DNA from 2 places in the Micromonospora nigra genome. Region 2 is predicted to be linked to the other one. Evidence: riboswitches for the same ligand, from Rfam matches in the RefSeq annotation. Region 2 holds a riboswitch; the other holds the start of a gene.
The links. A riboswitch is a leader RNA that binds a small molecule or an ion and turns the genes downstream of it on or off. The one in region 2 is predicted to bind cobalamin.
Positions count from the first base shown of each region.

Region 1 (4,521 bases), 3.2 Mb from region 2:
GGTCCTCGACAACGCCCGCGACGCCGCCCAGGTCAGACCGTTGCTGCCGGGGGACGAATCGTGCACCACCCTGGTGACCAGCCGGCGGATACTCGCCACCCTGCCGCACAGCCGACACCTCGCGGTGGAGCTGCTTTCCCGCGAGGCGGCGGTGCGGCTGCTCGCCGCCGAGTGCGGCGCCGAACGCGTCGCCGCCCAACCGGAGCAGGCCGACCGGCTCGCCGAGCTGTGCGGCCTCCTGCCCCTGGCGTTGCGCATCGTGGGGGCCCGGCTGGCGAGTCGTCCGCAGTGGCCCCTCGACCGGCTCGTGGCGCGGCTGACCGACCCCCGGCACCGCCTCGACGAACTGGAGTACGACGACCTCAGCCTGCGGGCGTCGATCCAGCACGCGTACGCGGCGCTGACCGGCGGTGACGAGCGGGACCGCCGGGGTGCCCGGATCCTGCGACTGGTGGGTGGCACCCGGCTGCCGGTGGTCAGCGCGCGGGCCGTCGCCGCGCTGCTCGGTGAGCCGGTCGCGGTGGCCGAGGACACCCTGGAGCTGCTGGCCGACCAGCGCCTCGTCGAGCCCCGCCGGCCGGGCACGTACGCCATCCACGACCTGCTGCGACTGTTCGCCGCGGAACGGGCGCAGGATGAGCCGACCGCCGACCTGGAGGCCGCGCTGGGCCGGCTGACGCAGCTGTACCAGCTCGGCTCCCGCGACGTGACGCGGCTGGCGAACGCGGGCTGGTCACCGACCGCCGGATCGGAGCCGCCCGCACCGGCCTGGCAGGAGTCGCCCACCACCCCGGAACAGGCCGCCCGGTGGCTGGCCGAGGAGCACGCCAACATCGTCGCGGCCTTCACCCAGGCGGCGGAGGGCGGCCCCGCCACCGCCCGGCTCGCGGCGCTGCTCGCCTGGTCCAGCGCGGCGGCGCTGCGCCGGCACGGCTACCGGCACGAGGCGGTGCGTCTCATCGACGGCGCGGCGACGCTGACCGACACGCTCGGGCTGCCCCTGGAACACGCGGCGGCGCTGTTCTACCGGGCCAGCCTGAACCGGGGCACCGGCGATCCGAGCCGGGTGGAGGCGGACCTGCTGCGGTGCCTGGAACTGGTCCGGTCCCTCGACGACCGGGACCGGATCTCGGCCTGCCTGGAAGCGTTGGGTGTGCTGCACTACCGTACGGGTGCCCTCGATCGCTCCCTCGCTCACCACGACGAAGCGCTGGCGCTACGCCGGGCCTCGGGGAAGCCACTGCTCGTTGGTGCCAGTCTCAGCAACTCCGCCCAGGTGCGGATGGCCGTCGGCGCGCAGGAGGAGGCCTTCGCGGGGGTCGAGGAGGCGCTGCGCATCGCCCGGGAGATCGGCGCGGTCGGCCTAGAGGGCGCGGCGCTGAGCATGTGGGGTCAGCTGCTGTGCCTCGCGGGACGGTGGACCGAGGCGCTGCCCGTGCTCACCGAGGCGGTCGCGGTGACGGAACGCGCCGGGGACCTGCCGTCCCGCAGCGAGGCGCACCTGGCGCGGACGGCCGCCCACCTGCGACTGGCCGATCCGGTGTCGGCGGCCCGTGACGCCGCCGAGGCGGGGGACCTCGCCGCCCGGTTCGGCGACCGGTACGTGCTGGCGGTGGCGCGGCACGCCGCGGCCCGCGCCGCCGAAGCCACGGGTGACTGCGAGGCCGCCGGGCGGTCGACCGCCGAGGCGCGGGAGTTGCTGCGGTCCCTGCCGGGCTACCGCGAGCCGCACTACGAGCTGTTCTTCGGGCCGTTCGCGGCGCGGTAGGCGCGGCTGTGCGACCCGTGCGGGCTGCTGCGCGGCGCAGCGCCGCGGCCGTGGCGCCGCCGGTGGACCAGGCCATGGCGTTCGTCACCGTGACGGGCCGGCTTCCGGGCGTTAAGGTGACGCTGCCGTGGTGTTCGGGAAGCCGGTGTGATGCCGGCGCGGCCCTCGCCACTGTGATCGGGAAGTCCGCGGCCCTCGTCGTGAAGAGGTCACTGGGCGTACGCGCCTGGGAAGGCCGGCCGTGGACGCACCTCCCGTCAGCCAGGAGACCGGCCACGGCACTGCGATGACCCGTCCACGAGGTGCTGGAAGGCGGTCCCGATGCGCGTGCGCGCTGTGCGGCCCCGTGTCTCCCGGTGCGTTGCCGCACCGTTGTCCCTGCTGTTGGCCCTGGCCGGCTGCACGACCACCGCCTCGCCGGGGCCGCCGGTCGCCGCCGGGCCGGTCGCGTCGTCCAACTGCGGCACGCCGGTCGAGGTGACCGCGCCACCGGCGCGGGCGGTGACCCTGAACCAGCCGGCCACCGAGATCATGCTGGCGCTGGGCCTGGCCGACCGGATGTCCGGCACCGCCTACCTCGACGACGAGATCCTGCCGGAGTACGCCGCGGCCTACGCCACGGTGCCCGTGTTGGCCGACCGGTACCCGTCGGCCGAGGCACTCCTCGCGGTCGAGCCCGACTTCGTCTACGCCTCCTTCGCCAGCGCCTTCGGTGACGAGGGGGTGGGCGACCGGGGCGAGCTGGCCCGGCTGGGCATCCCGACCTACACCTCCCCGGCCGGCTGCGCGAAGGAGCACCGCCCCGGGGCCCTGACCGTGGAGGACGTCTTCACCGAGATCCGGGAGATCGCTGCGGTCTTCGGGGTGCCGCAGCGGGCCGAGGCGCTGGTCGCCGAGCAGCGGCGACGGATCGACGCCGCGTCGTCGGCCGCCCCGGCCGGCGGCACCGTGCTGTGGTGGGACGCCGGTACGGACGCCCCGAGCGTCGGTGCCTGCTGCGGCGCACCCGGCATGATCATGAAGGCTGTCGGGGTCACCAACGGCTTCGCCGACCTCCCCGGCAGCTGGGCCGCCACCAGTTGGGAGACCGTGGCCGAACGCGACCCCGACCTCATCGTCCTCGTCGACGCGGCCTGGGACCCGGCCCCTGACAAGCAGGCGTTCCTGCGTCGCCACCCCACCCTGCGCAACCTGCGCGCCGTCGCCGGACAACGGATCGTCACCATCCCGTTCTCCGCCACCTCGGCCGGCATCCGCAACGTCCTCGCGATCGAGGCGCTCGCCGCCGGGGTCGCCGCGCCGCGCACCAGGACCGACCGCTGACCGCCGTCACCGCCCGCCCCAGTGCGGGGCGGGCGGCCGGCGCGCTGCTGCCCGGGGCGCTGGCCGTGCTCCTGCTGGGCTCGATCGGCGCGGCGGTCACCGCCGGTCCGGCCGACCTGTCCCTGAACACGGTGTGGACGGTCGTCGCCGACCGGCTGGGCCTGGTGCGGGCGGAGGTTCCGCTGCTGCGCGAGCACATCGTCTGGCAGTTGCGCCTGCCCCGGGTGCTCGGTGCCGCGCTGGTCGGTGCCGGGCTGGCCGCCTGCGGCGCCGTCATGCAGACCGTGACCCGCAACCCGTTGGCCGATCCGTACCTGCTGGGGGTGTCCTCCGGTGCGTCCCTCGGCGCGGTGGCGGTCGTCGTGCTCGGCCTCGGGGCCGGGGTCGCCCGGCTCACCGGCGGTGCCCTCGTCGGAGCGCTCGCCGCGTTCGCGCTGGTGATCGCCGTGGCCGGCCGGGCCGGCGGACGGGCCCCGACCCGGATGGTGCTCGCCGGTGTCGCCGTCGCCCAACTGGCCGCGGCCGGCACCTCCCTGGCCATCATCTGGGCGGCCGACCCGCACGCCACCCAGAGCATCACCTTCTGGCTCTCCGGCTCGTTGGCCCGCGCCGACTGGGCGGCCCTCGGCTGGGCCGCGCCGGTGTTCGCCGGCGTGCTCGGTGTCGTCCTGGCCCACGCCCGCACGCTCAACGCGTTCGCCTTCGGTGCCGACGCCGCGGCCACCCTCGGCCTGGACGTCACCCGGGTGCGGTGGCTGCTGCTGGTGGCGACGGCGCTGCTGACGGCGGTGCTGGTGGCGGTCAGCGGGGCGATCGGCTTCGTCGGGCTGATCCTGCCGCACGCCGCCCGGCTGCTCACCGGACCGGACCACCGCCGGCTGCTGCCGGTGGCGGTGCTGGCCGGGGCCATCTTCCTGGTCTGGGTGGACACCGCCGCCCGCACCCTGTTCGCGCCGCGCGAGTTGCCGGCCGGTGTCCTCACGGCGCTGGTGGGGGTGCCGGCCTTCGTGCTGCTGCTGCGTCGACGGGAGGTGCGGGGCTGATGCTCGCCGTCACGGATGTCGCGGTGTCGGCGCGGGCCGTCCGCATTCTCGACGGGGTGACCTGCGCCGTCGCAGCCGGCAGTCTGGTGGGGCTGCTCGGTCCCAACGGCTGCGGCAAGACCACCCTGTTGCGAGCCGTCGCCGGTCTGGCCAGGCCGCATCGCGGCGAGGTGGCGCTCGACGGAGACCCCGTCGCCGGGCTGCCCCGCCGGGCCGCCGCCCGCCGGATGGCGCTGGTCGCCCAGCACGCCGAGACCGACCTCGACCTGACCGTCCGGGACGTGGTGCTGCTGGGCCGCATCCCGCACCGGCGGTCGCGCTGGGCCGACAGTCCCACCGACCTGTCCGCGGCGGCCGGGGCGCTGGGTCGGGTGGGTCTCGACGGGT
Region 1 covers NZ_FMHT01000003.1:117,230-121,750, reverse strand. Annotated here, with positions in the region: gene GA0070616_RS01225 (AfsR/SARP family transcriptional regulator) at 1-1,768, shown strand, start outside; cobalamin riboswitch at 1,880-2,060, shown strand; gene GA0070616_RS01220 (ABC transporter substrate-binding protein) at 2,090-3,091, shown strand; gene GA0070616_RS01215 (FecCD family ABC transporter permease) at 3,157-4,134, shown strand; gene GA0070616_RS01210 (ABC transporter ATP-binding protein) at 4,134-4,521, shown strand, end outside.
Region 1: another riboswitch for cobalamin. It lies ahead of GA0070616_RS01220 (ABC transporter substrate-binding protein); the one in region 2 lies ahead of GA0070616_RS14070 (ABC transporter substrate-binding protein).

Region 2 (4,521 bases):
GACGGGTTGTTCACCTGGCTCGGCGACGGTGGGTTCGGCGGTGCCAACGGCTGGTTGGCGGTCATCCTGCCGGCGTGGCTGTTCCTGGACGACTTCCGGGCCTGGGAGTTCGGCGCGGCCCGGGTGGTGGCCGCCCTGTCGGCCGCGACGCTGGCGGTGGTGACCGGGCTGGTGGTGGCCGGGCTGGGCGGCGCGCTGCCGTCGTTGGCGTCCGGAGCGCTGGGGGCGGCCACGTTCACCCTGGTGTATGCGGTGGTCTGGTTCCACGGCGTCCGTTGGCTGGCTCGCCGGACGGGCTGAACAGGCCCGGACGGGCTGACCGCGCGGACGGGCTGACATCGCCGCCGGATCGACCGGCGTCGGGGAAGGGAGAAGGGTGAGCGGGGCCGTCAAGTACACGCTGGGCCGGATCGGGTTGTTCGTCATCGTGCTGCTGGCACTGTGGCCGGTGGAGTTGAACTTCCTGCTGAAGCTGATGCTCGCGGTGATCTTCTCCGCGGCGGCCTCCTTCTTCCTGCTGCGTCAGTGGCGGGAGGAGATGGCCACGGAACTGGCCGCGGCGGCGCAGCGGCGGCGGGCCGAGAAGGACCGGCTGCGTTCCGCCCTGGCCGGCGAGGACGAGCAGGACGGTGACCCCGGCCGCCGGGCGTGACCGGCGTCGCCGGACTCCCCGACCCGCCGCCCTCCCCCACCCCGCCCTTCGGCTCTGTGGCAGGGGAACCTTCCGGGCGGCCCGCCCTCCGGTGACCCTGTGGCAGGGGAACATGTCGCCGAAGTGACGATCAGGTTGGGATGAGCCGAGCAACGATCGATATTGATATGACCATGTGACCGGTGGTGGGCTGTCCTCCACCGGGCGGGTCCGCCCGCACCTCGAGGAGGTTCCATGGCCTTCCGCTCCATCCCTCTGCGCCGTGGTCTGGCGCTCGTCATCGCGGCCGGGCTGGGCCTGCTCACGCTCGCCGCCCCGCCCGTGTCCGCCCGGCCCGCCCCCGACCGGGACGCGCAACCTGCCGCCGTGCCCTACCGGGTGCTCGGCCCGAAGACCCTCGCCGACCGCGACGCGGTGGCCCGTACGGGCGCCGCGATCGACTACTCCGAACACGGCGTCCTGCACATCTCGGCCACCCGGGCCGAGGCGGCGGCCATCAGCCGTCTCGGGTTCCGGCTGGAGGCGGTCGCCGCGCTGCCCACCGACCGGGGTCAGGCCGAGGCCGGCACGCTGGCCTTCCCGCCCGCCGACTCCAACTACCACGACTACGCCGAGCTGACCGCCGTGGTCAACAAGGTGGTCGCCGACCACCCGACGATCGCCCGGAAGATCAGCATCGGCACCTCGTACCAGGGCCGTGACCTGATGGCGGTGAAGATCTCCGACAACGTCGCCTCCGACGAGAACGAGCCGGAGATCCTGTTCAACTCCCAGCAGCACGCGCGGGAGCACCTGACCGTCGAGATGGCGATCTACCTGCTCAACCTGTTCACCGACAACTACAACTCCGACTCCCGGATCCGGGACATCGTCAACACCCGGGAACTGTGGATCGTCCCGACGGTCAACCCGGACGGCAGTGAGTACGACATCGCCACCGGCTCGTACCGGTCGTGGCGTAAGAACCGCCAGCCGAACAGCGGCTCGTCGTACGTCGGCACCGACCTGAACCGCAACTGGGGCTACCTGTGGGGCTGCTGCGGCGGCTCGTCCGGCTCCACCTCGTCGGACACCTACCGGGGCCCGTCGGCGTTCTCCGCGCCGGAGACCCAGGCGCTGCGCAACTTCGTCAACAGCCGCGTCGTCGGTGGGACGCAGCAGATCAAGGCCAACATCGACTTCCACACGTACTCGGAGCTGGTGCTGTGGCCGTTCGGCCACACCACCAACAACACCACCACCGGGATGACGGCCGACCAGTACAACACCTTCGCCACCATCGGCCAGCAGATGGCGGCCACCAACGGCTTCACCCCGCAGCAGTCCAGCGACCTGTACATCACCGACGGTGGCAGCATCGACTGGATGTGGGCGGCGCACGGCATCTGGGCGTACACCTTCGAGCTGTACCCGGGCTCGGCCTCCGGCGGCGGCTTCTACCCGCCCGACGAGGTGATCCCCGCGCAGACGTCGCGTAACCGGGAGGCGGTGCTGATCCTCAGCGAGTACGCCGACTGCCCGTACCGGGCGATCGGCAAGCAGTCGCAGTACTGCGGCGGCGGTGGCGGTGGCACCACGGTCTGGTCGGACACCTTCGAGACCGCGACCGGCTGGACGATCAACCCCGGCGGCACGGACAACGCCACCACCGGCCAGTTCGAGCGGGGTGCCGCGCAGGCGACCAACTCCGGCGGCGCCAAGCAGCTCACCCCGTACGCGGGCAGCAACAGCCTGGTCACCGGCGCGCCGGCCGGCAGTGGTGCCGGTTCCTACGACATCGACAGCGGTGCCACCAGCGCCCGGTCCCCGGCGGTGACCCTGCCGTCGAGCGGCACCCTGACCCTGTCGCTGGCCTGGTACCTGGCGCACGCCTCGAACTCGTCCTCGGCCGACTACTTCCGGGTCAGTGTGGTGCACAACGGCGGCACCACGACCCTGCTCAACCAGGCCGGGGCGGCGACCAACCGCAACGGTTCCTGGACGGTGTCGAGCCTCAACCTCACCCCGTACGCCGGGCAGTCCGTCCGGATCCTGGTGGAGGCTGCGGACGCCTCGGGCGCGAGCCTGGTCGAGGCGGCTGTGGACAACGTCACCATCACCGCCTCCTGATCCGGCGGGGCCCCGTTCCACCCCCGACGGGGCCCCGTCCCACCCGGCAGGGCCCCGTTCCACCTCGGGCAGGGCCCCGATCCGGCAGGAAAGCGGATGAATCCCCGTCGAGTGGTCGTCGTCTCCCGCCCCCGCGCAGGAGTCGGCGGCCGCTCGGCGGGGATCGCTGCGTGACCAGGAAGAGGGCCGCGCGGCGTGCGCTACCGTCTTACCGACCACGCCACAGCGAAGCCGGTGCGAAACCGGTGCTGTCCCGCAACTGTGATGCCCCTGCCGGGGACGAGCCAGGTCGCCTGCGGTGCGGTCGCGACCCGCGCTCTCGAGGAAGGGCGCCTCGCGGACGGACGTACGCGTCCTGTCGGCGAAGCACCACCTCGACCGACAGGAGGACCGATGTTCAGACGTACCCCCCGGATCTTCGCCGCCACCCTCGCGGTGGCCGCGCTGACCCTCGGTGCCTGCGCCGAGAAGACCTCGGACACGCCCACCCCCGATGCCGGCGGTTCTTCCGCCGCCGCCTTCCCCGTCACGGTCGGCTCGCTGACCCTCCAGGAGCGGCCCGAGAAGATCGTGTCGCTGTCGCCGACGGCCACCGAGATGCTGTTCGCCATCGGCGCGGGCCCCCAGGTCACCGCCGTCGACGACCAGTCGAACTTCCCGGCCGACGCGCCGAAGACCGACCTGTCCGGCTACCAGCCGAACGCCGAGGCCATCGCCGCGCGCAACCCCGACCTGGTGGTGCTCGCCAACGACACCAACAAGATCGTCGACCAGCTCACCGCGCTGAAGATCCCGGTCCACCTGAACCCGGCCGCGAAGACGCTGGACGACTCCTACCGGCAGATCACCGAGCTGGGCGCGCTGACCGGCAACGTCGACGCCGCCGCCGACGTCACGAAGCGGATGAAGGACGACATCGCCAAGATCGTCGCCGAGGTGCCGGAGCGGGCCGAGAAGCCGACCTACTTCCACGAGCTGGGCCCGGAGCTGTACACCGCCACCAGCAAGACCTTCATCGGCTCGCTCTACACGCTCGCCGGCCTGGAGAACATCGCCGACGCGGCCGACGCCGACGGCAGCAACGGTGGCTACCCGCAGCTGTCCCAGGAAGTCATCGTCGACGCCGACCCGGACTTCATCTTCCTCGCCGACACCAAGTGCTGCCAGCAGAGCCCGGAGACCGTCAAGGCCCGCGGCGGCTGGTCCGGCATCACCGCGGTGAAGAACAACCAGATCGTGGCCCTCGACGACGACGTGGCCTCCCGTTGGGGGCCGCGCGTGGTGGACCTGCTGCGCGCCATCGTCGACGCCACCGCCACGGCGACCCCGTGACGGACGCCCGCCGGTGACCACGGCCCTGCCCGTGACCGGAGGTGACCGCCGCCGCGAGCGGCAGCCGACCACGCCGCTGCGGTCGGCCGGGACGCCCGTCGCGTCCCGGCCGGCCGGGCTGCGCCCGCGCTGGCTCGTCGCCGGTGTCGCCGCGGTGCTGGTCGCCCTGGTCGTCGGGGTGTCGCTCGGCCCGGTCGCCCTGCCGCCGGGCAGCGTCGCGGCCGAACTGCTCAACCTCATTCCGGGGGTACGCCTCGACAGCGGGCTGACCGAGCGGGAGATCGCCATCGTCACCGAGCTGCGGCTGCCCCGCGTCGTGCTCGGCCTGCTCGTCGGCGGGCTGCTCGCCCTGGCCGGCGGCTGCTACCAGGGGGTGTTCCGCAACCCGCTGGCCGACCCGTACCTGCTCGGCGTCGCCGCCGGCGCCG
Region 2 covers NZ_FMHT01000003.1:3,290,277-3,294,797, forward strand. Annotated here, with positions in the region: gene GA0070616_RS14055 (hypothetical protein) at 1-300, shown strand, start outside; gene GA0070616_RS14060 (DUF4229 domain-containing protein) at 377-652, shown strand; gene GA0070616_RS14065 (M14 family metallopeptidase) at 887-2,761, shown strand; cobalamin riboswitch at 2,938-3,076, shown strand; gene GA0070616_RS14070 (ABC transporter substrate-binding protein) at 3,155-4,093, shown strand; gene GA0070616_RS14075 (FecCD family ABC transporter permease) at 4,170-4,521, shown strand, end outside.